3 regions of the Pseudomonas purpurea genome follow, and region 2 is predicted to be linked to each of the others. Evidence: riboswitches for the same ligand, from Rfam matches in the RefSeq annotation. Region 2 holds a riboswitch; each other region holds the start of a gene.
The links. Region 2 has a riboswitch for cobalamin ahead of AABM54_RS11010 (TonB-dependent receptor). Riboswitches for the same ligand answer to the same signal wherever they lie in the genome.
Positions count from the first base shown of each region.

Region 1 (10,019 bases), 1.7 Mb from region 2:
TCGGCCAGGGCTTGATGCAACCAACCGGCTTCATCGACATAACGGCGAGTCAATTCGCCCAGCGGCACGACACCCATACCGGTCTCGTTGCTGACAAAAATGATTTCCCCCGGCAGCGCCGCCAGGCAATCCAGCAGGGCTTCACGTTCCTGCGCCAGACGCTCGGGGTTGTCGAGCATCAGCAGGTTGGTCAGCCACAACGTCAGGCAGTCCACCAGCAGGCAATGCTCGGCGCGTGCGGTTTCGCGCAGCACGCGGGCCAGTTCCAGCGGTTCTTCGATAAGCGCCCACGCAGCCGGACGACGCTCGCGGTGATGGGCCACCCGCGCATTCATTTCGCCGTCCAGCGGCTGGCTGGTGGCGATGTACGTCACCGCCAGACCGCTGTCGGACGCAAGTTTTTCAGCCAGGCGACTCTTGCCGGAGCGGGCACCACCAAGGATCAGTTGCAGCATGAAGGTATCCTGAAAAATATTCGGTGAGGCAACTCGCCTATTCGCGGGCAAGCCCGCTCCCACAGTTGATCTCGAATGAACACAAATTTTGAATACGCCTCGTAACCCTGTGGGAGCGGGCTTGCCCGCGAATGCGTCCTCAAAACCACCTCAAAACCCACAGAGTTCACGTAACAGCCCGGTGTCCAGGTGCTTCTCCACCAAGTCCGCCAACCGCTCGATATCACGCTCGCGCAGGGCGTGATAATCGACCTCCTGCACGTTCTGCAAACCGGCCCAGCGCAACAGCGCGCTGCACGCGGGCGCCGACTCGAACACGCCATGCAGGTACGTGCCGAACACCTGCCCGTCCGCGCTGTGTGCGCCGTCGCTGCGACCGTCATCCAGCAGCACCGCCGCGTGTTCCAGCGCCGGCCCGGTGGTCACGCCAGCGTGAATTTCATAGCCGCTGACCTCAGCGTTTTCCAGGGCCAGACGCCCGCGCACGTTGCGCAACTGCTTCTCTTCTTCAAGCACCGTTTCGAACGCCAGCAACCCCAGACCGGCACTGGAACCCGGCGCGCCTTCCAGCCCCAACGGGTCGTGCAACTGCTCGCCGAGCATTTGCAAACCGCCGCAGATGCCCAACAGTTTTCCGCCGTAACGCAGATGCCGGGTGATCGCACTGTCCCACCCATTGGCCCGCAGATATGCAAGGTCGCTGCGCACACTTTTTGAACCGGGAAGGATCATCAGGTCAGCAGGCGGGATCGGCTGGCCAGGCCCGACAAATTGCAGATTGACCTGCGGGTGCAGGCGCAACGGATCAAAGTCGGTGTGGTTGCTGATGCGCGGCAGCACCGGCACCACGACGTTCAGCACCTGCTCGGCTTTGTCGGTCTGGCGCTGGTCGATGCCGTCCTCGGCTTCCAGGTGCAAATCCATCACATAAGGCAACACGCCAATCACCGGTTTGCCGGTGCGCGCCTCGAGCCAGTCGAGGCCCGGTTGCAGCAAGGCAATGTCACCGCGAAAACGGTTGATGATGAACCCCTTGACCCGCGCCTGCTCGCTGGCCGACAACAGCTCCAGGGTGCCGACCAAATGGGCAAAGACACCGCCGCGATTGATGTCGGCGATCAATATCACCGGGCAATCCACCGCTTCGGCAAAGCCCATGTTGGCGATGTCACCGGCTCGCAGATTGATCTCGGCCGGCGAGCCCGCGCCTTCAACCATGACCACCGGATACGCCGCGCTCAGGCGTTGATGGGACGCCAACACCGCTTGCATGGCGATGGCTTTGTAGTCGTGATAGGCGACTGCGTTCATCGTGGTCACGGCGCGGCCATGGATGATCACTTGCGCGCCCGTGTCACTGTTGGGCTTGAGCAGCACCGGGTTCATGTCAGTGTGCGGCTCAAGGTTCGCCGCCTGCGCCTGCACGGCCTGCGCCCGGCCGATCTCGCCACCGTCGGCGGTCACCGCACTGTTGAGCGCCATGTTTTGCGGCTTGAACGGCACCACGCTGACACCCTCACGGCTCAGCCAGCGGCACAGCGCCGTCACCAGCGTACTTTTGCCTGCATCGGAAGTGGTGCCCTGCACCATCAGCGTGCTCATGGAACATCCTTGCGGTAGGCCGCGAACGCCTCGTCGAGGCGCAGCCAGTCGGCTTCATCGGCCGGCAAGCCGAAACGCAGACTGCTGTTGTGGGGGAACAGACGCAGCAAAATGCCGCGTGTGGCCATGAATTCGTGAAGCTGCCCGGCGCGGTCGGTGATCAACCACTGGAACAACGCACACCCGCCCTGCGGCTTGAAGCCGTAGCGCTCAAGGAGCAACGCCAGGCGCTGGCTCGCCGCCTCGCTGCGCTGGCGTTGTTGTGCGTGCCCGGCGGTATCGCGCAAACACACCTGCCCCAGAATCCGCGTCGGCCCACTGACCGCCCACGGCCCGACTTGCTCGGCCAGCAATTTGAGCAACTTGCGTTCGGCCAACACAAACCCCAAACGAACGCCGGCCAGACCAAAGAACTTGCCGAACGAGCGCAAAATAATCAGCCCGACTTTGTTCGCATGGGCAGACAAGCTCAGGTGCGGAGTGTTGTCCATAAAGGCTTCGTCGACCACCAGCCAGCCGCCGCGCTGGGCCAGCCGTGCGTGCCAGTCGAGCAAACGCTCCGGGGTCAGGCTCAGGCCCGTCGGGTTGTTCGGGTTGACGACCACCAGCACGTCGAGGCTGTCGAGAAAGAAGTCGACTTCCTGTTCCGTCACTTCGCGAACGATGTAGCCACTGCGGCGCCAGGCTTCGGCGTGCTCGGCGTAACACGGCGACAGCACGCCCACCTTGCCGGCGCGACGCAAACGCGGCAGCAACTGGATCGCGGCTTGCGAGCCCGCCACCGGCAACACTTGGGGCGCGCCGTAGTACTCGCAAGCGGCCTGCTCCAGGCCATCGTCGGTTTCCGGCAAGCGGGCCCAGGCTCGCAGCGGGATCTCCGGGATCGGCCACGGCCAGGGCGCGAGGCCGCTGGACAGGTCAAGCCAGTCGGCTTCGGCGATGCCATAGGTGAGCGCCGCCTTGCGCAAACGGCCACCGTGCTCAAGCATAGAACTCAACCCCCAGGCAGAGAATCAGCAGCCATAACCATACCCCGCGCTGGACCAATTGCCAGCCACGGTCAATGGAGTCGGCGTCCGCCGGCACGCCTTCACCCAAGGTCGGGCGCTGATGCAGCTCGCCGTGATAAATCGCCGCGCCGCCCAACTCCACACCCAGCGCACCGGCACCCGCCGCCATCACCGGCCCGGCATTCGGGCTGTCCCACATCGGCCCCTGAGTGCGCCAGCATTTGAGCGCCAGACGGGTTTTACCCAGCAACGCGTAGGTCAAGGCCACCAGCCGTGCAGGAATGTAGTTGAGCACGTCATCGATCTTCGCCGCCGCCCAGCCGAAACGCTCGAAGCGCTCGTTGCGATAACCCCACATGGCATCCAGCGTATTGCTCAGGCGATACAGCACCACCCCCGGCACGCCCGCGACGATAAACCAGAACAACGCGGCGAACACCGCATCGCTGCCATTCTCCAGCACCGACTCGGTGGCAGCGCGGGCGACTTCGGTCGAGTCCAGTTCGGCGGTCTGACGGCTGACCAGGTAACTGACACGCTTGCGCGCCTCCACCAGGTCATCGCTGCGCAGCGCCTGGGCGACCGGCTCGACGTGTTCACCAAGGCTGCGCAAACCGAGGGCGCAGTACAACGCCAGGATCTCGACGATCCAGCCGATGTACGGCAACCAGGCAAACGCCGTCGCCAACAAGGTCAGCGGCAACACCGCCAACACCCAGGCCGTCACGCCGTGGCTGCGCCAGCCACGACCGCCGGAATTGAAACGTTGCTCGATGCGGTCGGCAAAACGGCCGAACGCCACCAGCGGATGCCAGCGTTTGGGTTCGCCCAGCAGCGCATCCAGCGCCACCCCGGCGACACTCAATAACGCCACACTCATTGACTCACTCCCCAATAATTCTCATACAACAGTTCATTCAGCGGACGCGGTTGCGCCCACCCTTCAAGCACCAGCATCGGCGCCGGATAAAATGCCTCGACCGGCCCCAGGCACAACACCGCCAGCGGCTTGGCGCCGGGCGGCAAACCGAGCAGGTCGGCCAGGGCCTGCGGCTCGAACAACGACACCCAGCCCATGCCCAGCCCTTCGGCGCGGGACGCCAGCCACAGGTTCTGAATCGCACAGGACAACGACGCCATGTCCATTTCCGGCAAGGTTCGACGCCCGAAAATGTGCCGCTCGCGATCCTCCATCAACGCGGCCACCAACACTTCGGCGCAATCGTTGATGCCTTCGACTTTCAGCTTCATGAATTCATCGGAGCGTTCGCCCAGCGCTTCGGCAGTGCGTACCCGCTCTTCTTCCACCAGTTGCTGGATCTTGCCGCGCAAGGGGCGGTCGCTGATGCGGATGAAACGCCAAGGCTGCATCAGGCCGACACTCGGCGCCTGATGCGCCGCTTCAAGCAGACGTCGCAGTAGCTCGGGGTCTACCGTGCCGCCGCTGAAATGACGCATGTCGCGACGTTCGCCGATAGCCCGGTAGACCGCTGCGCGTTCGGCTTCGGAAAATGCATTGTCGGTCATGGCCTGCTCGCGATGGCGACCTCGGATTCAGGTAGGAACAGTGCGGCGACCGCTTTCGGATTGGACGGAAAGTAAAAGTGCACATAAGAGGCGGTCATCCGCCCGTCACGGTAAACCGCTTCCGCCCCGCGCCCGCCGTTGGGGCTCAGCCCACGGGCAATCGGCTCAAGCTCAGTGCTCGTCAACGAGTGGTGATAGGTGTGCCCGCGCAGCGAGCCTTCCGGCAGCTCAACCGCTTGCAATGCCAGCGCGGCAAGTCGCTTCTGCATCACCGCGTCACCGGCCAGCAAACCGACCAGCTCGACACGCGTACCCTCGACATCGGTCAACGAGTCGAGCAGGTACAACATGCCGCCGCACTCGGCCAACAACGGCTTGCCCGCCTCGTGGTGCGCGCGAATCGCCGCCAGCATCGTGGTGTTTTGCGCCAGCGCCACATGGTGCAATTCCGGGTAGCCGCCCGGCAGGTACAGGCTGTCGGCATCCGGCAACTCACGGTCATGGATCGGCGAGAAGAACAGCAACTCGGCGCCCATCGCCCGCAGCAGGTCCAGACTCGCGCCATAAGTGAACGCAAACGCTTCATCGCGGGCCACGGCAATGCGCACGCCGGCCAGCAATGGTTCGGCGACAATCACCTCGGGAGCGGCGAATTCGACGGCGGGTGGCAACGCCACTTCGCAACTGCTGGCCAGGGCCTCGGCCGCGGCGTCGAGACGCGCGTCCAGGTCGTTCAGCTCGCTCGCCTGGACCAGCCCGAGATGGCGGCTCGGCAGCTCGATCCCGGTTTCCCGGGACAGGGCGCCATACCAACGCAGCCCTTCGGTGAGGCTGCCTTCCAGCAATTGCGCGTGGCGCAAGGTGCCGACACGGTTGGCCAGCACCCCGGCAAACGGCAGGTCCGGCTGATAGCGCGCCAACCCCAGGGCCAGTGCGCCAAACGTCTGGGCCATGGCGGTGCCGTCAATCACACCGAGCACCGGCACTCCGAAGTGGCGCGCCAGATCGGCGCTGGACGGCGTGCCGTCGAACAGGCCCATGACGCCTTCAATGAGGATCAGGTCAGCCTCGCCTGCGGCTTCCCACAACAGCCGACGACTTTCCTGCTCGCCAACCATCCACATGTCCAACTGATACACCGGCGCACCACTGGCGCGCTCCAGAATCATCGGGTCGAGAAAGTCCGGGCCGCATTTGAACACACGCACCTTGCACCCCTGATTGCGATGCAATCGGGCCAGCGCGGCGGTGACGGTGGTCTTGCCCTGGCCGGAAGCCGGCGCAGCGATCAGGACCGCCGGGCAATGACGTGGCTCACTCACAATTCAACGCCTTTTTGCGCCTTGATACCGGCCTGAAACGCATGCTTGACCATGCCCATTTCGGTGACCGTATCGGCCTGCTCGATCATCTCGGGTTTGGCGCCGCGACCGGTAACGACCACGTGCTGCATCGGCGGGCGGGCCTGCAAGTCGCTGAGCACCTGGTCCAGGTCCAGATAACCGTGCTTGAGGGCGATGTTCAGCTCATCGAGCACCACCAGGCCGATGGTCGGGTCACGCAGCAGTTCGCGCGACACTGCCCAGGCCGCCTCGGCGGCGGCGATGTCACGCTGGCGATCCTGGGTTTCCCAGGTAAACCCTTCGCCCATGACGTGGAAACGTACTTGCTCGGGGAAGCGCCGGAAGAACAGCTCTTCGCCCGTGCTGTTGCGGCCCTTGATAAATTGCACCACGCCGCACTGCATGCCGTGGCCCATGGCCCGCGCCAGCATGCCGAAAGCGGAACTGCTTTTGCCTTTGCCGTTGCCGGTCAGCACCAGCATCAGGCCGCATTCATTCGGCGAATTGGCAATACGTTCATCGATTACGGCTTTTTTACGCAGCATGCGCGCCAGATGGCGTTCGTCACGATCAGGGGAATCAGTCATGGGGAGCTCTCCGTTGAGGCGGGGTAACGGCGGGCGGGCATAGCAATAGACGGCAAGAAGCCTGGCATCGCCCACCGTGATGCCGCTGGATGGATCAGGCCGGTCTCCGGGCTCATGAGCCGCAGTTGCCGACTGCGCGCCTTCCCGTATCGACACTCGACACAGTGGCACCAGGCGCAGTCTTGACTCATTTACCGTTGCGGGGGCAGCGCCGGGATCATGCGAAACACTCACCGGCTTCCCTGTTTCACTCGGTCGACCCATGGGTCACAGAGCACCTGAAACAAGTCGCGAAGGTTAGAGGGTTGGGGATGGAGCGTCAATTAAAGCCAGACGCCAATACCCGAGGAAAATTGGCCTGAATCAATTTACTGACGCCAATCTTGTGCCACACTCAGAGCAGTGATATCAAATCGCCATAACTCCAAACCACAAGAACAAGGTGAGCAACATGCAAGGCATGATCATCAGCAATCCGAAACTGGAATTCCTGCGCCCGGTGCTGGAGCGCTGGTTTGACTGTATCGATCGCTACAACGCGGTGCGCGGCGATAACGAAACCCCTTACTGGTTCGACGAACGCGCCAACCTCGGATTGCTGTCTGCCGCAGCATGGATGGCCGAACTGGCCACGCTGGAGCAGGCCCCGACAAAAAAACAGATCGAGGAAGGCGAACGCAATGGCCGCGCCGATCTGTACATCGCCAGCAAAGAGGAACGCGCCTATCTGCAAGCCACCCAGCGCTGGCCGCGGGTCAGTAACCTCAACCTGACACAGGCCCTGCAAGACGCCGTCAGCGACGCGAAGAAAATCGGCTACGCCAGCGACCTGAAACTCGGCTGCCTGTTCGTTGCGCCACAAAAGGCCCAGCACAGCGCCACTCCAGAAGAACTCCAGGACATGGTCGACGACCTGCAAAAGGAACTGACCTGCGCCGTGGCCTGGTACTTCCCGTATGCCTACCGCAAGCTGCACAACGATGCCGGCAACTACCACCCCGGGATTGCCGTCCTCCTCAAGGAAGCCCGCGGCTGACCGATTGAACCATCCGGCCGTCAGGGTCCTCTATGATGCAGGCACTGCATTCATAGGGAGATCCACATGCTCAAGCCTCAACATGTCCTCGTCATCGCCATCGCCGCAGGGATTGCTGCCTGCGGTGAGACGTCCAACCTGCAAGTCTCGGACGGTACCGGGCCATCGCCCACACTGCCGGAACCGAACAAAGCCCTGATCCCGACGGTGAACATCGCCCCGGCGGTCGGCTGGACCAAGAGCGCAAAACCGATTGCGGCGCCAGGCACACACGTCGCAGCCTTCGCCGAAGGCCTGGATCATCCCCGCTGGCTCTACGTGCTGCCCAACGGCGATGTGCTGGTGGCTGAAACCAACTCGCCACCCAAGTCCGACGACGGCGCCGGTATTCGTGGCTGGATCGCCGGCAAAGTCATGGGGCGCGCCGGCGCCAGCGTACCCAGCGCGAACCGCATCACCCTGCTGCGTGACAGCAACCACGACGGCGTCGCCGAAACCCGCACGGTATTCCTGGAAAACCTCAACTCGCCGTTCGGCATGACTCTGGTCGGCAATGACCTGTACGTTGCCGACACCGACCGCTTGTTGCGTTTCCATTATGAAAGCGGCGAAACCGCCATCACGTCGCAACCGACCAAAGTCGTCGATTTGCCGGGCGGCGCGCTGAACCATCACTGGACCAAAAACGTCATCGCCAGCCCGGACGGCAGCAAGCTCTACGTCACTGTCGGCTCCAACAGCAACGTCGGTGAAAACGGCCTGGACCAGGAAGAAGGTCGCGCCGCCATCTGGGAAGTCGACCGCGCTACCGGTAACCACCGCATCTTCGCCTCAGGGCCTGCGCAACCCCAACGGCCTGGCTTGGGAACCGCAGACCGGCAAGCTCTGGACCGCCGTCAACGAACGCGACGAGATCGGCAGTGACCTGGTGCCGGACTACATCACCTCGGTGAAGGACGGCGGCTTTTATGGCTGGCCTTTCAGCTATTACGGCCAACACGTCGATGTGCGCGTCACGCCACCCAACCCGGACCTGGTAGCCAAGGCTATCGCCCCGGATTACGCCGTCGGCCCGCACACGGCGTCGCTGGGGCTGGCCTTCGCCGAGGGCAGCAAACTGCCCGCGCCGTTCACCCAAGGTGTATTCATCGGCCAGCACGGCTCCTGGAATCGCAAACCGCACAGCGGCTACAAAGTGATCTTCGTACCGTTCAATGCCGGCAAGCCGAGCGGACAACCGGTGGATGTGCTCACCGGTTTCCTCAACAAAGACGAAGAAGCCATGGGCCGGCCGGTGGGCGTAGTGATCGATCAGCAGGGCAGTTTGCTGGTGGCTGATGACGTGGGGAATAAGGTGTGGCGGGTTTCGGCCGCCCAATAAGTCCTCCAACGCCAACACATAACCAATGTGGGAGCGGGCTTGCTCGCGAAAGCGTTCTAACATTCAACATCAATGTTGACTGTCAGTCCGTCTTCGCGAGCAAGCCCGCTCCCACATTAATCGGGGTCAGCGCCTACCTTTTGCGGCAAAGGGTTAACCCATCTCCGATCGGCAACAGTGACAGGTCGACACGCGGGTCATCCTTCAAGGCACAATTGAGCGCCTGGATGGCTCGGGTGTCCTCGCTGTCGGAATCGACCTCCAGCACTCGCCCACTCCACAGCGTGTTATCGAACACCGCCAACCCGCCCTGGCGCAGCAGCCGCAAGGCGCTCTCCAGATACGCCGGGTAATTGGCCTTGTCGGCATCAATGAACATCAGATCGAAGCAACCGCCCAGCCCTTGCTGCTCGAGTTGAGCCAAGGTTTGCAGTGCCGGCGCCAGGCGCAACTCGATGCGTTCGGAAAATCCCGCTTCCTGCCAATAGCGCAGCGCCGTCGCGTTGTAGTCACCTGGTATATCGCAGCAGATCAACGAGCCGTCATCGGGTAATGCCGCCGCCATGCAGAGAGCGCTGTAACCGGTGAACGTGCCGACTTCCAACAAGCGCCTGGCGCTAGTCAGCTTGACCAGTAACGCGAGGAACTGCCCCTGCTCGGGTGCGATTTGCCAGCGAGCGTTGGGCAACGCTTGGGTTTCGTCACGCAAACGGCGCTGCAACGGCGTTTCACGCAGGGAAACGTCGAGCAGGTAGTGGTAGAGTGAATCATCGAGATTAAGCGTGCGAGTGGTCATGACAACCTCTGCGAGCTAGGGATTGTGCGCCAGATGTTCGGGGGTCAGCACCCGTTTGGCACTCAGATAGGCTTTTTGCCAATAGGCCTTGGACAGGCTGTCCAGCTTCACCGTGCCGCCCGTGGCCGGCGCATGCACGAAGCGACCTTCACCGACGTAGATCCCGGCGTGGCTGACCTGAGAGCCGCCATTGGTGGCGAAGAAGATCAGGTCGCCGGTTTGCAGGGCTTCTTTGCCAATGCTCGGGGCTTGCATACCGATCATTTCGCGAGTCGAACGCGG
Region 1 is NZ_CP150918.1:4,157,350-4,167,368, forward strand. Features, by position in the region: gene cobU (bifunctional adenosylcobinamide kinase/adenosylcobinamide-phosphate guanylyltransferase) at 1-455, opposite strand, end outside; gene AABM54_RS18630 (cobyric acid synthase) at 606-2,057, opposite strand; gene cobD (threonine-phosphate decarboxylase CobD) at 2,054-3,046, opposite strand; gene cbiB (adenosylcobinamide-phosphate synthase CbiB) at 3,039-3,947, opposite strand; gene bluB (5,6-dimethylbenzimidazole synthase) at 3,944-4,594, opposite strand; gene AABM54_RS18650 (cobyrinate a,c-diamide synthase) at 4,591-5,916, opposite strand; gene cobO (cob(I)yrinic acid a,c-diamide adenosyltransferase) at 5,913-6,524, opposite strand; cobalamin riboswitch at 6,604-6,821, opposite strand; gene AABM54_RS18660 (hypothetical protein) at 6,976-7,560, shown strand; partial or broken gene AABM54_RS18665 (sorbosone dehydrogenase family protein) at 7,627-8,941, shown strand; gene AABM54_RS18670 (class I SAM-dependent methyltransferase) at 9,075-9,737, opposite strand; gene AABM54_RS18675 (C40 family peptidase) at 9,753-10,019, opposite strand, start outside.
Region 1: linked by a shared signal. The riboswitch ahead of cobO (cob(I)yrinic acid a,c-diamide adenosyltransferase) and the one ahead of AABM54_RS11010 (TonB-dependent receptor) in region 2 are both predicted to bind cobalamin.

Region 2 (10,019 bases):
CACTTGTACCCGGAAATACCCAAGGTCGGCTTCATCCTCGCATTCCTGGTCGGCGCAACCTTCATCAACCTGCGCGGTATCAGCTTCACGGCCCGGATGAACCTGGTGTTCCTGTTCGCCCAACTGGCGGTGCTGGGGATTTTCCTTTTCTACGCCTGGAACGCCTTGCACGGTGGGGCCGGCCACGGCGAACTGACCCTCAAGCCGTTTTACAACCCACAAACCTTCGACTTCAGCCTGCTGATGCAAGCCGTCTCGATTGCCGTGTTGTCGTTCCTGGGCTTCGATGCCATTTCCACCCTCGCCGAAGAAATCAAAGGGGACCCGGGCCGCAGTGTCGGCAAGGCAGCGCTGATTACCCTCGGTGTGATGGGCGTGATTTTCGTGGTGCAAACCTGGATTGCCACCGACCTCGCGGCCGGCATGGGCTTCAAGTCTGCCGACACCGCGTTCTATGAAATTGCCGAAGTCGCTGGCGGCAGCTGGTTGGCGACCCTGACCGCCGTGGCCACCGCATTGGCCTGGGGCATCGCGGTGGCGGTGACGGCGCAAAGCGCTGTTTCACGCCTGCTGTTCGGCATGGCCCGCGACGGCAAATTGCCCAAGGCATTGGCCAAGGTTCACCCCAAGTACAACACCCCGCACATTGCGCTGTACCTGGTGGCCGTGCTGTCGCTGCTGATCTGCTACCTGTTCATCAACTCGGTCGACACCCTGACCTCGCTGGTCAACTTTGGCGCCTTGAGTGGCTTCGTCCTGTTGCACCTCACGGTGATCAACTACTACTGGCGCCGGCAGCAATCAGGCCAGGTCATCCGCCACCTGATCTTCCCGGCGGTGGGCCTGATCATCACCCTGGCGATCATGTACAACATGGGCGTTGCCGCGCAAAAACTCGGCTTCCTGTGGATTGCAGTCGGCCTGGTGTACCTGTTTTTCCTCAACCGCCACAGCACCGGCAGCGCGCTGCCTGATCCGTCCAACAATTGAACACGAAGACCCGGGCAGTCGCTGAGAGGGTTCAGCCGACCGCCGCTACAACGCTTGGCAATCGACAGTGATCGTCAGGCCCGGTAACCCACCCCACGGTGACGGTGCCGGGCCCTTTGAAACAGGAGTGCACCCATGCTGGCTTTGCGTCCAGTTCAGTTAACCGACTTGCCCCAGTTGCAGCAACTTGCGCGCGACAGCCTCGTGGGCGTCACTTCCCTGCCAGACGATACCGCGCAACTGCGCGACAAAATTCTCGCCTCCTGCGCCTCGTTCGACAGCGAGGCGCAGAGCAATGGGCAGGAAAACTACTTCTTCGTCCTTGAGGACCTCGCCGAACAGCGCTTGCGTGGCTGCTCGGAGATCCTCGCGACCGCCGGTTTCTCCGAGCCCTTTTACAGCCTGCGCAACCGGATGTTCACCAGTACCTCCCGTGAGCTGAACATCCAGCATGGCGTGCCGGCGCTATCGTTGTGTCACGATCTCAGCGGCCACACTTTGCTGCGGGGTTTCCATGTGGACGCGGCGCTGGTCGGCTCGGCGCAGGCCCAAATGCTTTCACGGGCCCGACTGCTGTTCATTGCCGCCCACGCCAAACGGTTCGCCGACGCGGTGATCACCGAAATCGTCGGCTACAGCGACGAAAACGGCCAGTCGCCTTTCTGGGACGCCCTGGGCAAGCACTTCTTCGACCTGCCCTATGTCGAGGCCGAACGCCTGTGCGGTTTGCAGAGCCGGAGCTTTCTCGCCGAGTTGATGCCGCACTATCCGATTTACGTGCCCATGTTGCCGCAGAGCGCCCAGGACTGCATCGGCAAGGTCCATCCCGACGGCCAGGAAGCCTTCGACATCCTCGAACGTGAAGGCTTCGAGACCAACAGCTACGTCGATCTGTTCGACGCCGGCCCGACACTCTATGCCCGCACCTCGAACATTCATTCCATTGCCCACAGCCAGACCGCAGTCGCTCGACTGTCGGCCACCCGCACGAGCGGCGGCCAGTATCTGGTGAGCAACGACTTGCTGCTGGGCTATCGCGCGATTGTCGCTGAACTGGACTGGCTGCCCGGCCAACCGGTGCCGCTCGATGCGCAGATGCTTGAAGCCTTGCACGTCAAGGATGGCAGCCAGGTCCGGCTGATTGCCCTATGAATCAGGCCCGGCACCGCACCGAACCACAGCGCCCGGACGGGCGCGATGAAGGAGCTGCATGATGATCGTACGTCCGGTTCGCGTGACCGATATCCCGGCCTTGATGGCGTTGGCACAACGGGCGGGCCCGGGGATCACCACCCTGCCGGCTAACGAAGAGCGCCTGGGGCCACCGGGTACGCTGGGCCCAGCGCACCTTTGCCGAACAGGTCGAGCGGGCCGATGCGGATTACCTGTTCGTGCTCGAAGACGACGATCAGCAAGTCATCGGCATCAGTGCGCTGACAGGCGCAGTCGGCCTGCGCGAGCCCTGGTACAACTATCGCTTGGGCATGACCATCAGTTCATCGCCCGACCTGGGCATCCAGCGGCAGATTCCGACGCTGTTCCTCAACAACGAAATGACCGGTCAATCGGAAATCTGCTCGCTGTTCCTGCGCCCCGACCAACGCGTGGGTCATAACGGTCGTTTGTTGTCGCTGGGACGTTTGCTGTTCGTGGCCGAATTCCCGCATCTGTTCGGCAAGAAGCTCATCGCCGAACTGCGCGGACGCGCCGATGAACATGGCTGCTCACCGTTCTGGGACAGTGTGGGCCGGCATTTCTTCAAGATGGATTTCAGCCAGGCCGATCACCTCTCGGGCCTGGGCAACAAGCCGTTCATTGCCGAATTGATGCCGCGCCAGCCGCTCTACACCTGCCTGCTCACCGAACAGGCCCAGGCCGTGATCGGCAAGGCCCACAGCAACACCGAACCTGCGATGAAGATCCTCAGCGCCGAAGGTTTTTCCCATCAGGGCTACATCGACATCTTTGACGGCGGCCCGGTGATCGAAGCCCAGGTCTCGAACGTGCGCACCGTGCGTGACAGCCAGACGTTGACGCTGGCCGTCGGCATGCCTGATGACGATGCGCCGATGTGGTTGATCCACAACCGGCGCCTGGAGAACTGCCGAATCACTGCGGCCCGAGCGCGGCTGGTCGGCGGGCACCTGCTGGTGGACCGCCTGACCGCCAAACGCCTGCAACTGCAACCGGGCAATTCAGTGCGCGCCGTACCGTTGCTCAAACAGCAGCAACACGCCGCTGCGGCCTAGTCAGCGAGCGTGAAGGCGTCCTCCAGCGGCACGCGGTAACCGTTGGCCAGGCGGTTGGTTTCGTTGGCCATGCCCACCACGGCCTGCAACTCGCCGAACATGTCGTGCGTCATCCACGCCTTGCGCGCCGCTGCCGTGTGCGAGCCGACGCAGTACGGGCAATTGTTGGCGCATAGGCACCGCTCATCGACCAGCCGAAGTTGACGAACGGTCATGCGAGTGTTCAGATGCCGCCCAGTTTCAGGTGCCTCATGCCGCCGTGCATGAGGTGAAACGGGAAACCGGTGCGCCCCTCAAGGGTTAGTCCGGTGCTGCCCCCGCAACGGTAAGCGAGTGACGCGTTCGATACACCACTGGGCCCAGGTCCGGGAAGGTGAACGTGTCCAGCCTCGCAAGCCCGGAGACCGGCCTGGAATTTCTGTTTGGCAAACCTGCGGTGGGCGGGCATGGGCCGGTATTGGCGCGTGTCCGGTACTTTCTCCTGCGTGCTTCTGCGAAGATTTTTTTCGAGAAGACCAACAATGACTCAGATTCAATCCCTTTACGCCCAGGCCCCTCGTCCTGCGCTGTTCGGCGCCTGTAGCGCCCTGCTCGGCTGCCTGTTCAGCCCGGCGTTGCTGGCCGGTGAAACGGCCATGACCCTCGATCAACAGATAGTCAGCGCGCCCTCGGTGGAGTCCACCACCGTCGCCGAGATGGCGCGTTTCGGCAGCAAGGTCGAGATCATCAATCGCGAGCAGATCGAACGCGCCGGCCCCAGCGCCGATATCAGCCGCGTGTTGCAGATGTCCGTTCCCGGCCTGTACGTCGCACCGAAGAACGGCCCCTTCGACTACGGCACTTACTCGCTGCTGGGCGGGCGCAACGACGACACCTTGATCCTGCTCGACGGTGTGCGCCTGAACAATCGCCTGTACGGCGGTCTCTACCTCGACACCCTGCCGGCCAACGCCATCGAGCGCATCGAAGTGCTCAAGGGCGGGCAAAGTCTGTTGTTCGGCACCCAGGCAGTCGCCGGGGTGATCAACATCGTCACCCGCAGCGCCCAGACCCGTGAAGCTTCCGGCGAGGTCAACCTGGGGCTGGACAGCTTCATGGGCCGCAGCGGCAACGCCCGTGCCGAGAAGATTTTCAGTAACGGCTTCGGCGACCTCGGTTTGCTGGCGTACGTCAGCCACAACGTTTCCGACGGCTATCAGCCGTACCGCAGCAAAGACATGAGCAGCACCGTCAGCGACAAAAAACGTTCCTATGAAGTCACCACCCTCGGCGCCAAGGCGACCCAGGCTTTCGGTGATGATTCGCGGTTGGAGCTGTTCTACCAGTACGCCGACGCCAACCTGGATTTTGCCCGCCCCACCCACAACAGAAAGACCACCAACGACCGGGTGCAACAGATCGCCACCGCGACCTTCGAACAGCGCCTGAGCGAACAACTGAGCTACTTCATCAAGGGCCACGTCAACGACTGGGACACCCGTTACACCCGCATCAACAACCTGCCCGGTGGCGGCACTCGCGTGGTGAACGACAACGATTACTGGGGTTTCACCGACTGGGGCGTGCAAGCCGAAGGCAAGGCGCAATTGCCGGGAGGCCATGTGCTGGTGTTCGGCTCGGACAACCAATGGTTCAAGGGCCAGGACGATGTGTTGGTGATCGACAACAACAAGGCCCAGGCCCACGCCCTGTACACCCAATTGCGTCCGGTCATCGACGCCCTGCCCGACTGGCACCCGAGCATCGGCGTGCGCCACGAAAGCATGAGCGGCGGCGACAGCGCCACGGTGGGCATGCTCACGTCGTTGTATGACCTGACCGACAACTGGCAACTGCGCGGCCAGTTCGGCACCGCTTACAAACTGCCGAACGCCGAGCAACTGTTCGTCAACGAGCCAGGGGATGAGATGGGCAACCGCAACCTCAAGCCCGAGAAAAGCCGCAACGCCGAACTGGGCCTGGACTACAAGGGCGCACTGCTGGACCGCGAGTTCAGCGCCAGCGTCACCGGGTTTCGGCGTGACATCACCGACCTGATCACCCTTGACGGCGTGCAATGGACCAACGGTGAAGGCGAGATCAACGTCCGGGGCGTCGAGGCCGATGCCAAATGGCAACTCGACGACCGCTGGAACCTCTCGGCGGACATGACCCGCAACCTTGTCGAATCGCGTAACGGCGTAACCCTCAGCAACATCCCGAGTTTCTTCGCCCGTTCGCGCCTGGGGTTTGAGTCGGACGACCGGATGTGGGGCGCCGGCGGTGCGATTCGCTACATCCGCGACGTGGTCAGCTCGCGGGACGTCGATTACGGCCATTACTCGGTGGTCGACGCCGATGCCTATCGCTACCTCGACAGCGCCCACCAGCATCGCGTGAGCCTGCTGGTGGAAAACCTGTTCGACCGTGACTACGCCACCAGCATGACCACCGGCAGCCCCCAGGTAGAAAACCTCGGACGGCCCTTCACCAGCGAAATCCGCTACACGTACCGGTTTTGAGGGAAAAACCCGACATGCACAGCGATTATCAAGACGTCCTGTTCGTCGGCCCCGGGCTGGCCAGCGGGGCCACGGGCGAAGCCTTCCGCCGTGATCTTCAAGCGCTGCACACTGACGCGGGCGGCACACAGATCATCGACACCCTCGACGGTTTCGAAGAGCTGTGGCGCACACTGCGTCAACCGGGGGCGGGCAATCGTCTGGTGGTCGACCTTGAACCGACCTCGGACGGTGCCTACCTGGACTGGCTGCGCGATGAGCTCGGGCGCATCGCCCAGGCTCATCCTCAGGCGCCACGCTTCTGGGTCACCGGATCGGCACTCGGGCGCCGTGGGCTGGATGCCCACGCGGCATGGGCCAGTATCGGGCAGACCGACCGCCACTTGCCGTGCGACAACGTCGGCGCGGTGCCGAGCGACCCTGGCTGGTCGACAATCCCCGACCATGCCCGCCAGGTGTTCCTCTGCACCGGCCCGCGCTGCGTGCGTCGGGGAGCGCTGCCCTTGTGGAAAGCCTTGCGCCGGGCGCTGCTCAAGCATGACCTGATCGAAACGCCTGGCGGCGTGTTGCTGACCCGCACCGCGTGCCAGTTCCCCTGCAACCTGGGGCCGGTGCTGACCGTGCACCCGGACGGCTGCTGGTATCGGGTGCGGCATGATGACGACGTAGAGCATCTGGTGAACATGCATTTGCTCGGCGGTAACGTGGCCGAGACCTTGCTGATCCGCCCACCGAACGGAGGCAAACCGGATGCGTAACACCCTGCTGACGTGCCTGCTGCTCGGCGGTGCGCTGCCGGTCATGGCCCAAACCTACGACAACTGCGGGCAAACCTGGACGCTCGACCACGCCCCCCAGCGCATCATCGCGCTCAATCAGCACAGCGCCGACACGTTGCTGGCTCTGGGTGCCGGCCCGTCCCTGATCGGCGTCGCCTACATCGACGATGACGGCCAGGCCATCGAGCACGGCACCTATCGCGGTATCCCGGTGATCTCCCAGCTCTACCCTTCGGCCGAAGTGCTTTACACCCAGCGCGCCGATTTGCTGGTCGGTGGCTTCGCCTCGGCGTTTCGCCAACACATGAGTTCACGGCCGGTGCTGGCAGACAACGGCGTCGCCAGTTACTTGCTGGAGTCGGCCTGCGAAGGGCATTCGCTGGATTATTTCGGGCATATCCGCCGCGACCTGCACACCCTCGGCGCCCTGGTGCAACGGCCGGATCAGGCACTGGCACTGAGCGCGGCACTGGACGCCGACCTGGCCCGCGCCGGCGCGTTGCGCAGCACCGAAAAGCCCTTGTCGGTGTTCTACCTCGACAGCGAAGTCAACGGCCTGGACAGCGAAGGCAAACGCGGATTCGTGAGCACCCTGCTGGAGGCCGCCGGGGCGCGTAACACCTTCGCCGATGTGGATGTCGCGCGCCTGATGGTCAGCAGTGAAACCCTGCTCAAATACGACCCCGATGTGATCCTGCTGGCCGACGCCGTGTGGTCCCCGGCCAGCCGCAAACGCTACCTGCTCAAGCATGATCCGGCGTTGTCGCAACTGCGGGCAGTGAAGGCGAACCGGATCATCGACATTCCATTCGCCCATCTGCTGCCGACCCCGACCAGTGGCCAGGTCGTGCTGGAACTGACGAGGAAACTCAATGCACTGGACTGATCGACGCGTGGGCTGGCCGGTTCCAGGTGATATTTCCCTCGCCGCGGTTCAAGGCTTCCGACGCCTTACTGCCCTTCCTCAGGACGAAAATCAGACCTGACAAAGCGACGCTTCGCCTCCCCGATAAAGACTGATCGCCTAGTCGACGGAGCTGCACACTGCCTAACATTCAGGTGAATTCCACCCGCCCTGAGTGCACGCCATGATGATGTCCTTACTCGGCAGCGACCTGTCACCGCCACAAATCAGGGACCGCATACGGTTCATCGACCTGTCCCGTGAGGTGAGGCAGTGGCTGCGGCAATTAGCGACCGACCCGAAGTCCTCAAGTCCCTGGACTCGCCGTGGGGCGATCATGAGTAGAACCAACTGCCAGGCCGGCACCATCACCCTTGCTTCCTCGTCCCGAGGTAACGTGAGCATCAAGGTGCCGGGGTTAGGCGCAGCGGCGCAGTTGTACTCGGTGCCCGGGCACTGCGTGCTGTTCGCCCTCCAACCGCACGCCTATGCCATTACCCGCTACCGTATCGAAGGTGAATGCCTGACGCGCCATGAACACGTGGTGGTCGACGCTCGGCATCCCGTGCACATCAACGGCGCGCATGAATTGTTTGAGCAGACTTCGGACGGTCAGGAGAACGCCGGGGTCATCGCCAGTTTCAACTTTCCCGACAAAACCGCGGACATTCAGGTATTTGATCGCTCGACCTTGCAAAAAACCGGTTGGTTTCCAGCCGATGATAGCGCCGCCCGCTTTCTCACCTGCCTGGAACTGCTGGAAGGCGTCGCAGACCCCCACACCTTCCAGGTCGCCGAAGAACTGATTTACCACTACCACCCCGGCGTCGCCTGGAAGGCATTCCAACAGATTCACCACGCCAGCCCGAACCGGGCACAACAGTACGTCAGGATGCTCGGGAAGCATCACAACCCCAGGCTCAACACGCTACTGGAACGGATCTGAGGCCACGCCATGCAACTGGATACCTTCGTCAAACGGCTTCAGCACTACGACCTTGCACACGATACGGCGCTCATCATCGATGACCTTCGCCACCTGGCAAAAAACCGAACGCTGCTGAGCGACCATCTGCTCAAACACCTGAAACAAACAGGCTTCAATACCCGCAGTTTTTTGTATAACGCCTACGCCTTTGTGCTGCATCACAACCCGTCTTTTTCTATTCGCCTCGGGTTCTGGCTACCGGTTTCGTCTCGAGACGAAAGCGCTACCTTCATTTACCACCTCAACCATACGCACGACTTTGAAATCTACAGCGTGGGTTACAGCGGCGACGGGTATCGATCTGTCGGCCGCATGATTCTTCAGGATGAGCCGTTGCAGGCAGGCGTGCGCCCAAAGTTGGGGAGCGTGCGGGAAATCAGACTGGCCCCGGGCGAAGTGCTGCACATGCAACCGTTCAATGAAGTACACCGACAATTGCCGCCCGAACGGCTATCAGCCTCGCTGAGCCTGGTCATCCATGCACAACTGCTGGAAAGCCAGCATCAAGCCTGGTGCTTCGATGAACACTACATACCGACTTTTGCCGGTATTGGGACGCAGGAGGTTGCCTTGTATGAACAAGCGCTGCACCTGCTCGAACACGGGTAGCAACCGCCACCCGAATCACTCAAAACAAGGAAGTGACATGAGTAAGACCACCCATGACTGGAGCAGCGTTCCGTTGTTCCGTGCCGCCACCCATGTGCTGAGCACACCCGTCCATAACAGCCTGGAGAGTGATTGCTGGGGACCTACCCCGCGCTTGAACGTGGGCAACATTCATGCAATCAAACAGTATTGGCAACGGCAGGCCGAGGGGGCCGAGAACCGTCCCGTCAGTTGACAATTTGTGCACCACGGTTCGCTCCGAGCCGTGGATCGTTCTCGGCACGACAGATCACCCGGTTGCGCCCGGTGGTTTTGGCCTCGTACAACGCCTGGTCCGCATCATTGAGCCACAAGGTCGCTTCGCCGTGTGCAGGGTTGAATGCGGCCAGGCCGATGCTCAGGCTGACCTTGAGCGCCGGGTTCTGTTCATAGCCCAGGGTAGCGAAGCGGTCACGCAGTGCATCCATGGCCTGGGCGGCGCTGTCCAGGGGCAGATCCGGGAGGATCACGCAAAATTCGTCCCCGCCGTATCGGCCAGCGAGGTCAGCGGCGCGCAGGTTCTGCTTGAGGATTCTGCTCAGTTGCCGCAGTACGATGTCTCCGGCGACATGGCCATAGGTGTCGTTGATCGATTTGAAGTGATCAATGTCGATCAGCGCAATCGCCCCACCTTGCTGGTGTCGCTGGCAACGCTGGAACTCGATCTCCAGTTGATCTTTCCACGCGCCGTGATTCAACAGCCCCGTCAGGCTGTCGGTGCGGCTCAGGGCCAGCAACTCGCGCTTGTGCAAACCCAGGGTGTGGGCCTGGCGGTAGCAGATCCAGCCCAGCGCCAAGGGATACAACGTCAGCAATGGCAGGCAGGCGTACAGTTGTTCGGGACTGGTGGCCGGGATGAACGCGGGCGTGAAAATCAGCAGCCCGACGCCGACGCCCATCAATTGGGCCACGCTGCCGGCCAGTAAAAAACGCAGCCCGCCAATGGCCACGTTATTCATC
Region 2 is NZ_CP150918.1:2,452,541-2,462,559, reverse strand. Features, by position in the region: gene AABM54_RS11030 (APC family permease) at 1-990, shown strand, start outside; gene AABM54_RS11025 (arginine N-succinyltransferase) at 1,126-2,142, shown strand; partial or broken gene astA (arginine N-succinyltransferase) at 2,204-3,239, shown strand; gene AABM54_RS11015 (carboxymuconolactone decarboxylase family protein) at 3,236-3,454, opposite strand; cobalamin riboswitch at 3,465-3,667, shown strand; gene AABM54_RS11010 (TonB-dependent receptor) at 3,875-5,740, shown strand; gene AABM54_RS11005 ((2Fe-2S) ferredoxin domain-containing protein) at 5,755-6,498, shown strand; gene AABM54_RS11000 (ABC transporter substrate-binding protein) at 6,491-7,405, shown strand; gene AABM54_RS10995 (hypothetical protein) at 7,761-8,369, shown strand; gene AABM54_RS10990 (transposase) at 8,379-9,020, shown strand; gene AABM54_RS10985 (hypothetical protein) at 9,058-9,255, shown strand; gene AABM54_RS10980 (diguanylate cyclase) at 9,248-10,019, opposite strand, start outside.

Region 3 (10,019 bases), 1.0 Mb from region 2:
CGCCGTTTTGTCGGCATAGCGGGTCAGGATCACGCTTTGCGAAACGTCCGGCAGGGTCAGTTCCGCGCCTAACAGCGCCGCACACGCGGCCGTAGCGGTGACGCCGGGAATGATTTCGAAGGGAATGTTCAGCTCGCGCAGGTAGCGGATCTGCTCGCCAATCGCCCCATACAAACCGGGATCGCCGGAGTGCACCCGGGCCACATCCTGGCCGTTGGCGTGGGCGATTTTGATCAGCTCGATGATCTGTTCCAGGTGCAGTTCGGCGCTGTTGACCACCTGTTCGGCCTGATGGCCTTCCAGCACGGCTGCCGGAACCAGCGAGCCTGCGTAAATGATGACCGGGCAACTGCGAATCAGCCGCTGGCCCTTGACGGTAATCAGTTCCGGGTCGCCGGGACCTGCGCCGATGAAGTAGACGGTCATGGCCGGCTCCTGTGAAAAATTGTCAAAGCAGGGCTTCAGATGAAGATTGCTCATGATCGAGGGCGGGGATTATCGGGGATTTTACGACGCGCATGCCAATGCAAAGGTGGCCTGGGCGTATTTCTGCCGTGGGATCAGCAGTTTGGCCGGCGCTTGGCCCAGTTGTTCGGCGAGGGCGAGGGCCGCACTTTCGGCGATGCCGTAGCAGCCGGTGCGCTCGAACGCGATGTCCGACTGGTGGCTGAGTCTTGGCTGATAGTGCGCCAGTTGCGCACTGCTGAAACAGGTCAGCGTCAGCCCAAGCTGCGCGGCCAATTCGTTAAGCCCGGGTTCGTCGCGCTTGAGGTCGATACTGGCCAGGGCCTGCACAGCCTCAAGCTCGATTTGATGCGCCTGCAACGCCTGATCCAGTAACGCGCGCAGCGTGCTGGCGGGGCAGCCGCGCTGGCAGCCCAGGCCGACCACCAGGGTCGGCGCTGCGCTTGAGTCCGTCATGCGTGGTATTGACCTTCGCTTTTGCGGCGGAACAACCAGGCGCTGATCAGGCCAAGGGCCAGCCAGAACGCAACGTTGGTCAGCTGCGAAGCGATTTTGAACTGTGCTTCCAGGGCTTCGGGTGCCAGCATCGAATGCACTTCAGGTTGCGGTGCGCCAATGACATGCGGCACGGCCAGAATGGCGACGCCGAGGATTTTCAGCAGCCAGTTTTTGCCGAAGACGATCAGGGCGATACCGACCGCCGTCGAGGCGGCAGTGCCGATCCACCAGATTTGCCGTTGTGCCAGATCCGCAGCGGCAGTGCCCGGCAGTTCCGGCGGCAGGCCCAGGGTCGGGGCGAGGACGAAGGTCGCATAACCGGCCAGGCCCCAGAGCAGGCCTTGTGAGGTGCGTGTTGGCGCACGCAAGGTGTAGAGGCCCGCCAGCATCAGCGCGAAACCGACAGCGACCACCAGATTGCCGCCCGTGGTCGACAGCACGCGCTGCCAGCCATCTTCCGGTTCCCAGGCTTCGGCGTCGTGAGTGTGGCCGGCCATGGCGCCTTCGGCGTGTTCATGGATTTCGGTCGCCGGGGCCTTTTCGTAGGTTTCAGCCTGAAGAATCAACGGCGCGACCCAGAAGCTTTGCAGCAGGGTCAGCAACAGGGCGGCCAGCAGCCCGGTGAACCCTGCGGTTTGCGCAATACGCTTGATCATGTCGGCAGGTCTCAATGGCACGGGAAGGCGGAGCTGTGACGGGTATCGTGGGCGGCGTTGTGTACCGCTTCGATGTGCGAGAAACCGGCGAAATACACAAGGCACGCGCCCAGGATCGATGCGCCGATGGCGGCAGTCAGGCGTTGGCTCAGGGTGGCGGTGCTGCTGGCGGTGGCGTGGCGAGTACTGCTGATGATCGACATGGCGCTTCCCTCTGGACTGTCAGCGGGTGAATCGAGCGCATGAAAACCCCTGCACGCCAGGCACGCAGAGGTTCAAACAGCGCCCGCCCACCGCGGGTTTGTTATAGCGTGGCGTGTGTAGCCACTCGATGTTGCGGGCCGGTCTCCGGGCTCACGAGGGGTTGGCGTTGGCCGAACCTGCAAGAATCGCCTTCCCATACCAGGTGTTGGCACAGTGGATCTGATTCTTCGCTCGCTTACCGTTGCGGGGGCAGCACCGGACTGACGTGGCTTTGAGTAAAGCACACGATTCACCGGTTTCCCGTTTCACCCTGTGAAGGGCACCCGTAACAAAGTGTGTAGGAGAGCATGGGCGAGGGCGAGCCGTCAATTGGCAAGGGTTCTCAGTTGAGGCTGGCACAAAACCCTGTGGCGAGGAAGCTTGCTCCCGCTCGGCGGCGCAGCCGTCGCAAATCGTGTGCATGTGATGTGCCTGAATGAATGCAGGGGGCCGCTTCGCGACCCAGCGGGAGCAAGCTCCCTCGCCACAGTGGATCGCGATCGTTCGCGGACATTGACCCGCCCCCACACCATGCGTAGCCTTGCGCTTTCGAGGTTCTTCGGCGGCTGCCGAAGCTAAGAAGGGAACGCGGTCAATGCCGCGGCTGCCCCCGCAACTGTGAACGGTTTTGTTTCTGCCATGCCACTGCACGCTCTACCCAGAGCGGCGGGAAGGCGCAGGAGCCGCCAGTCGAAAGACCGGCACACCGTCAGCCAGGAGACCTGCCTCGACACAGATTCTCACTACAACCGGGCGGGGTGATCCGGTGGCGAACTCTTCCCGCGCGCGCAAGCGCTGCCGGTTGTCGTCCCGTATGCCCGCCACCTTGCCAAAGGGCATCCGATGAAAACACTGGCCAAACTCCCCGTCACCATCGTTACCGGCTTCCTCGGTTCGGGCAAAACCACTTTGCTGCGGCACATGCTCGACAACGCCCAGGGTCGGCGTATCGCGGTGATCGTCAACGAGTTCGGCGAGCTGGGCATCGACGGCGAAATCCTCAAGCAATGCTCCATTGGCTGCACTGAAGAAGAGGCCAGCGGCCGTGTGTATGAACTGGCCAACGGTTGCCTGTGCTGCACCGTTCAGGAAGAGTTCTTCCCGGTGATGCGCGAGCTGGTTGCCCGTCGCGGTGACCTCGACCACATCCTCATCGAAACCTCCGGCCTGGCCCTGCCCAAGCCATTGGTGCAAGCCTTCCAGTGGCCGGAAATCCGCAGCGCCTGCACTGTGGACGCGGTCATCACCGTGGTCGACAGCCCGGCCGTGGCCGCTGGCACCTTTGCCGCGTTCCCGGATCAGGTCGACGCCATGCGCAAACTGGACCCGAACCTGGACCACGAATCGCCGCTGCACGAACTGTTCGCCGACCAACTGGCCAGCGCCGACCTGGTGATCCTCAACAAGGCCGACCTGATCAGCCCTGAAGACCTGGCCCGAGTACGGCTGGAAGTCGCCGAAGAACTGCCGCCAGCGGTGAAAGTCATCGAAGCCAGCAGCGGTCGTCTGCCGCTGGACGTGCTGATCGGTCTTGGCGCCGGTTCCGAAGAACACATCGACAGCCGTCACAGCCACCACGATCACCACCACGGTGAAGGCGATGACGACCATGATGATCATGACCACGACGCCTTCGACTCGATTTCCATCGAGCTGCCACAAGCCGACGAAAGCCTGCTGATGGACGCGCTGACTCAACTGGTGGTCAAGCATGGCATTCTGCGGGTCAAAGGCTTCGCGGCGGTCCCGAACAAACCGATGCGCCTGTTGATCCAGGGCGTGGGCACGCGTTTCGACAAGCATTTCGACCGTCAGTGGGGCGCCGATGAAGTGCGGACCACCCGTCTGGTGCTGATCGGCCAGGAGCTCGATGCCGCTCAACTCGAAGCGCAATTGCGCGCCGCGCTCAGCGTTTAATCCATGCACCTGCTCAGGACCCAGCCCGGCGGTTTCGTCTCGGATGACAACATTGCCGACTTAGGCCAAACCCCCGCCGAACTGGTGATTCTGTGCAGCGGCGACTCCAGCCTGGCGCTGCTCGCCGAAGCGGCGCAGCAGTTGCCCGACGATTACCCGAGCCTGCGCCTGGCCAACCCGATGCAGGTGCAGAATCACGCCTCGGTCGACATGTACGTCGACGAAGTGCTGCGCCACGCCAAGGTGATTTTGATCTCGCTGCACGGCGGGATCGCCTATTGGCGTTATGGCGTCGAGCGCTTGGTGGAACTCTCGCAACGTGGCGTGCAGTTGATCCTGGTGCCGGGTGACGATCGCCCTGATCCGGAACTCAGCGACCTGAGTACCGTGGCCGGTGAAGACCGCGACCGGCTCTGGCATTTTTTGCGTCAGGGCGGCATGGGCAATGCGCTGGATCTGTACCGCTGCCTGGCCAACCGTTGGCTGGGCCGCGATTACCCTTGGTCTGAACCCAAGACCTTGCCGCGCACCGCTATTTACCACCCGCACAACAGCAACGCGGTCCTCGGTGATTGGCAGGCCGACTGGCAACCTGATCAACCGGTGGCGGCGGTGCTGTTTTACCGTTCCCATTTGCAGGCGGCCAATACCGCCTTCATCGATGTTTTCTGCCAGCGTTTGCAAGCGGCGGGGCTTAACCCGTTGCCGATTGCGCTGGCCAGCCTGAAAGAGCCCGGCTGCCTGACGGTGGTCGAGGACTGGCTGGATGAGGTGCACGCCTCGGTGATTCTCAACACCACCGGGTTCGCCCAATCCAGCCCCGAAGCGCCGCACCTGCGGCCGTTTCGCCGCAACATCCCGGTGATCCAGGCGATCTGTGCCCAGGACAACGAACCCGGTTGGCGCGCCAGCGAGCAAGGGCTGGGCCCACGGGACCTGGCGATGCACATTGCCTTGCCGGAGCTCGACGGGCGGATCATCAGCCGCCCCATCAGCTTCAAAGACCTGGCGTGGCGCAGTGAGCGCAGCCAGTCCGATGTGGTCTGCTATCGACCGCAGCCCGAGCGCATGGATTTTGTCGCTGAGCTGGCGCGGCGCTGGGTCGACTTGGCGCGGGTGGCCAATGGCGAAAAACGCATTGCGCTGATCCTCGCCAACTACCCGACCCGCGACGGGCGGATTGGCAATGGCGTCGGCCTCGACACACCGGCCGCTGCGTTGAACATCCTGCGCGCCCTGCACGCCGAAGGGTATCCGCTGCCCGCCGAGTTGCCGCAGAGCGGCACCGCGCTGATTCAGCAATTGCTCGGCGGGGTCAGTAATGACCTGGAAACCATCGACCTGCGCCTGTGCCAGCAAAGCCTGGCGCTGGACGACTATTTCTCGATGTTCAACGCCTTGCCCGAAGCCAACCGCACGGCGGTGCTGGAGCGTTGGGGCACGCCTGAAAACGACCCGATGTTCCGGGGCGGGCGAATGATGATCGCCGGGCTGCGATTGGGGCTGACCTTTGTCGGCATTCAGCCGGCGCGGGGTTATCAGGTCGATCCGAGTGCGGTGTATCACGACCCGGACCTGGTGCCGCCCCACGGTTATCTGGCGTTCTACTTCTGGTTGCGTAAGGTCTACGGTGCGCACGCGCTGATCCACGTCGGCAAACACGGCAACCTCGAATGGCTGCCGGGCAAGGGCGTCGGTTTGTCCGAACACTGTTGGCCCGATGCGTTGCTGGGGCCACTGCCGAACATTTATCCGTTTATCGTCAACGACCCGGGCGAGGGCGCGCAGGCCAAGCGTCGCACTCAGGCGGTAATCATCGACCACCTGATGCCGCCGCTGACCCGCGCTGAAACCTATGGCCCGCTGCGCAACCTTGAGCTACTGGCCGACGAGTATTACGAAGCCCAGTTGCTCGACCCGCGCCGCGCTCGCGAGTTGCAACGGGACATCCTCAACCTGGTGCGTGAAACCCACATCGACCGTGAGTTGCAGCTCGACGAGAAGCTCGACAGCGAGGCCGATGCAGCGATCTGGTTGCCGCGCCTGGACACCTATTTGTGCGATTTGAAAGAGTCGCAAATCCGTGACGGCTTGCATGTGTTGGGTGAGTCGCCGACCGGTCGCTTGCGCATCGACACCTTGCTGGCGCTGTTGCGCATTCCTCGGGGTGACGGTCGCGGCGCGCAATCGAGTCTGCTGCGGGCCTTGGCCAAGGCGTTCGAACTGGGTTTCGATCCGCTGGATTGTGCCTTGGCCGAACCCTGGACCGAGCGTCGCCCTCAAGCGTTGCAAGACGTCAGCAGCGAACTGTGGCGCACGGCAGGCGACGTGCGTGAGCGTCTGGAACTGTTCGCCGGGCAATTGATTGAAGCGGCGTTGATTGGCGATGTCGAACAGCTGGAGGATTCGGGCTGGGCCGATGTCCGCGCGATCATCGAGCACCTGCGCGAGGTGGTCGCGCCAAGGCTTGATGCCTGTGGCCCGGCAGAAATGCGCGGCGTGCTGGACGCTCTCGCCGGGCGTTTCGTGCCCGCAGGCCCCAGTGGCGCGCCGAGTCGTGGACGGCTGGACGTGTTGCCCACCGGACGCAATTTCTACTCCGTGGACGTACGCAACCTGCCGACCACCACCGCGTGGCGCATCGGTTTCCAGTCCGCGAGCCTGATACTTGAACGGCATTTGCAGGACCACGGCGATCACCTGCGTCAGCTCGGGTTGTCCGTGTGGGGCACGGCGACCATGCGCACCGGTGGCGACGACATCGCGCAGGCCATGGCGCTGATGGGGGTGCGTCCGGTGTGGGCCACGGGCAGTCAGCAGGTCGACGATTTCGAAATCCTGCCGCTGAGCCTGCTCGACCGGCCGCGTGTGGACGTGACCTTGCGGGTCTCGGGGTTTTTCCGCGATGCGTTCGCCAACCTGATTCGGCTGTTCGATGCGGCAGTGCAAGCGGTGGCCGCGCTGGACGAGCCCGACGATATGAACCCGCTGGCGGCCAAGGTGCGCGCCGAGCGTGAAACGCTGATGCAGTCCGGGCTGGATGCAGAGGCGGCCGGGCGTCAGGCGGGATGGCGGATCTTCGGGGCCAAGCCCGGCGCGTATGGTGCGGGTGTGCAGGGCGCCATCGACGGGCGTGTGTGGCAGAGCCGCGAGGACCTGGCCGAGGTTTACCTGAACTGGGGCGGTTACGCTTACGGCGGTTCCGACGAGGGTACCGCCGCCCGTCAGCAGTTCGCCCAGCGGTTGAGTCAGGTTCAAGCGGTGCTGCAAAACCAGGATAACCGCGAGCATGACCTGCTCGATTCCAATGACTATTACCAGTTCCAGGGCGGTATGCTCGCGGCCGTCGAAAGCCTCAGCGGCGAAACCGCGGCGAGCTACCATGGCGACCACAGTCAGCCGGATTTGCCGAAGGTTCGCACATTGAAGGAAGAGCTGAACCGGGTGATTCGCTCCCGCGCGGCCAACCCGAAGTGGATCGAAGGGGTCAAGCGTCACGGCTACAAAGGGGCATTCGAACTGGCGGCCACGGTCGACAATCTGTTCGCATTCGATGCGACGACGCAGTTGATCGACGATCACCAGTACGCCTTGCTGGCCGAGGCCTATTTGCTTGATCCGTCGACACGCGAGTTCGTCCGGCAGCACAATCCCCACGCCTTGCGCGACATGACCGAGCGCATGCTCGAAGCCCAGCAACGAGGGATGTGGCAAGAACCGGGCGAGTATCGCGAGGCGCTGGAGAATTTGCTGTTGGATATAGAAGAAGACAGCTAACCGGATACCTGCCTGCACTTGTGGCGAGGGAGCTTGCTCCCGCTGGGCTGCGCAGCGGCCCCAAAAGCTTGCAGCCTGTTTCTTCAGGCTAAAATCGACACCTTTATTGCGAGCGCTTCGCGCTCGAGCGGGAGCAAGCTCCCTCGCCACAACGCAAGCACCGACCATGACCGAGATGAACAAAATGACCGACACCCTGCATTTCCCGCTGTCCGCCGTGGTCGGTGCCGATGCCCTGAAACTGGCGCTGTGCCTGACCGCCATCGACCCGAAAATCGGCGGCGTGCTGATCGAAGGCCCGCGCGGTATGGCCAAGTCCACATTGGCCCGTGGTCTGGCAGACCTGCTCGCCAGCGGTCAGTTCGTCACCTTGCCCTTGGGTGCGACCGAAGAGCGGCTGGTCGGCACCCTGGACCTGGACGCTGCGCTGGGCGAAGGTCGGGCACAGTTTTCTCCCGGTGTTCTGGCCAAGGCTGACGGTGGCGTGTTGTACGTCGACGAAGTGAATCTGCTGCCCGATCACCTGGTCGACTTGCTGCTGGACGTGGCCGCCAGCGGCACCAACCTGATCGAGCGTGATGGTATTTCCCATCGGCATTCGGCGCGTTTTGTCCTGATCGGCACCATGAACCCGGAAGAAGGCGAGCTGCGCCCGCAATTGCTTGACCGTTTTGGTTTGAACGTCGCGCTCGGCGGGCACACCGCGCCGGCCGAACGGGGTCAGATCATTCGCCGTCGCCTGGATTTCGACAGCGACCCTCAAGGCTTCTGCGCCCAGTGGGAAGCTCAGCAACAGGCACTGCGCGAACGCTGCCAGCAGGCCCGCGAAGCGTTGGCGAACATCCCCCTCGACGACCAGGCACTGGCGCAGATCACCGAACGCTGCTTCGCGGCCAGTGTCGATGGCTTGCGTGCCGACCTGGTGTGGTTGCGGGCTGCCCGCGCCCACGCGGCGTGGCGGGGTGCGTCGCGTATCCATGAAGACGATATCGAGGCCGTGGCCGAGTTTGCCTTGCGTCATCGCCGTCGTGAACAACCGCCGATGCCACCCCATCAGAACAACACGCCGCCATCGAATACGGCAGAGCAGCCGAATTCAGGCACAGGCCAGGGCCAGTGGGGCGAAATGCCCGCCCAGGCGTTGCCCACCGGCGCCCGGCGTGACGTGCCGAGCTGGCCAAAAAAGCCTTAGGCATTCGCCCTCGATCTGACGCGGGGGCGAATGCCAAACCCCGTGCAGGACGCCTGAAAAACGGTCGGCAAGGCCCGTGTCGGGCCGCGAAAAGCGGCTCGATCAATTGGCCCGGCACGCTGCTCAATGGCCGCCCGCGTCAGCGCGAAGACCTGCTGTTTCACCTGCGCAGTCGTTCGCCTCATGAGCTGTGGCTGGTGATTGTCGACGCTTCGGCCTCGACCCGTCGCCACCATGCCTTGAGCGACGCTAAAGGGCTGCTGGCGCAGGTGTTTGACGACGCGTATCGGCAGCGCGCACGGCTGGCGTTGTTGACGGCCAGTGGCACGGCGCCGAAGTGGCAGGTGCAAGGTTTGAAAGCCTCTGCCGGGTTACGCGACTGGCTGGAGGCCTTGGGGGCGGGCGGTGGCACGCCGTTGCTGGCGGCGCTGGACGAAGCGGCGCAGTGGCTGGCCACGCGGCAAAAGCGTTTGCCGGCAGAGCAGCAGCGATTGCTGCTGGTGACCGACGGCCGTCTCAGGCATTTGCCCGTGCCGAGGGCATTCGATTGCCCGGCGCTGCTGGTGGACATCGAGCGTGGGCCGATCCGGTTGGGGCGGGCGAAGGCGCTGGCCCATGAGTTGAACGCGCACTATCGGCACATCGACAGTCTCAAGTGAGCACCTATGCTGTGGGTTCAACTCATCACAGGAGTGAACCATGCGCGTGCTAGCCGCTAATCGTCAGGACGACTTTCGCGTCAAAGCCTATGCCGGCACCAACGGCGTGTTACTGGCCATGGACCTGGCCGAGCCCCGGCGTAAAGGCTTGCTGGGCTTTGCCATCGAGAAACAGCAGGGCGACAAACCCTGGCAGTTCCTGTTCAACAGCCTGACCTTTCCGGGCAAGGTCCACACGTTCCCCCAGTACCACGCGACCCCCAGTGATATCGCGCCTTTGCAGAAGTTTCGCTGGGCCGACTACGCGGTCAACCCAGGGGTGACGATCCACTACCGGGTGCACCTGGCCTACGGCAGCGCCGATGCGCCGCAGTTGGGCGAAGCGCTGGAGGTGACGGTGACCACCGACAACGGTCTGCCGGCCGGCCAGCATGTGATCTTCAATCGCGCCGTCGCCGCGAGCCAGGCGTTTTCGCGCAAATTCCCTGAGCTCGATGCACAAATCAGCGCTAACAAGAATCTGTCCATCGACGACTGGCCCGACGCGCCTCGGCAATGGCTGGAAAACGGTCTGCTGGAAGAGTTGCTGGGGTTTATCGAGCGCGCTTTAGA
Region 3 is NZ_CP150918.1:3,495,066-3,505,084, reverse strand. Features, by position in the region: gene cobM (precorrin-4 C(11)-methyltransferase) at 1-426, opposite strand, end outside; gene AABM54_RS15765 (cobalamin biosynthesis protein) at 508-921, opposite strand; gene AABM54_RS15760 (CbtA family protein) at 918-1,619, opposite strand; gene AABM54_RS15755 (CbtB domain-containing protein) at 1,631-1,822, opposite strand; cobalamin riboswitch at 1,941-2,165, opposite strand; cobalamin riboswitch at 2,398-2,607, shown strand; gene cobW (cobalamin biosynthesis protein CobW) at 2,706-3,779, shown strand; gene cobN (cobaltochelatase subunit CobN) at 3,783-7,556, shown strand; gene AABM54_RS15740 (ATP-binding protein) at 7,741-8,748, shown strand; gene AABM54_RS15735 (VWA domain-containing protein) at 8,730-9,407, shown strand; gene AABM54_RS15730 (phospholipase D-like domain-containing protein) at 9,448-10,019, shown strand, end outside.
Region 3: linked by a shared signal. The riboswitch ahead of cobW (cobalamin biosynthesis protein CobW) and the one ahead of AABM54_RS11010 (TonB-dependent receptor) in region 2 are both predicted to bind cobalamin.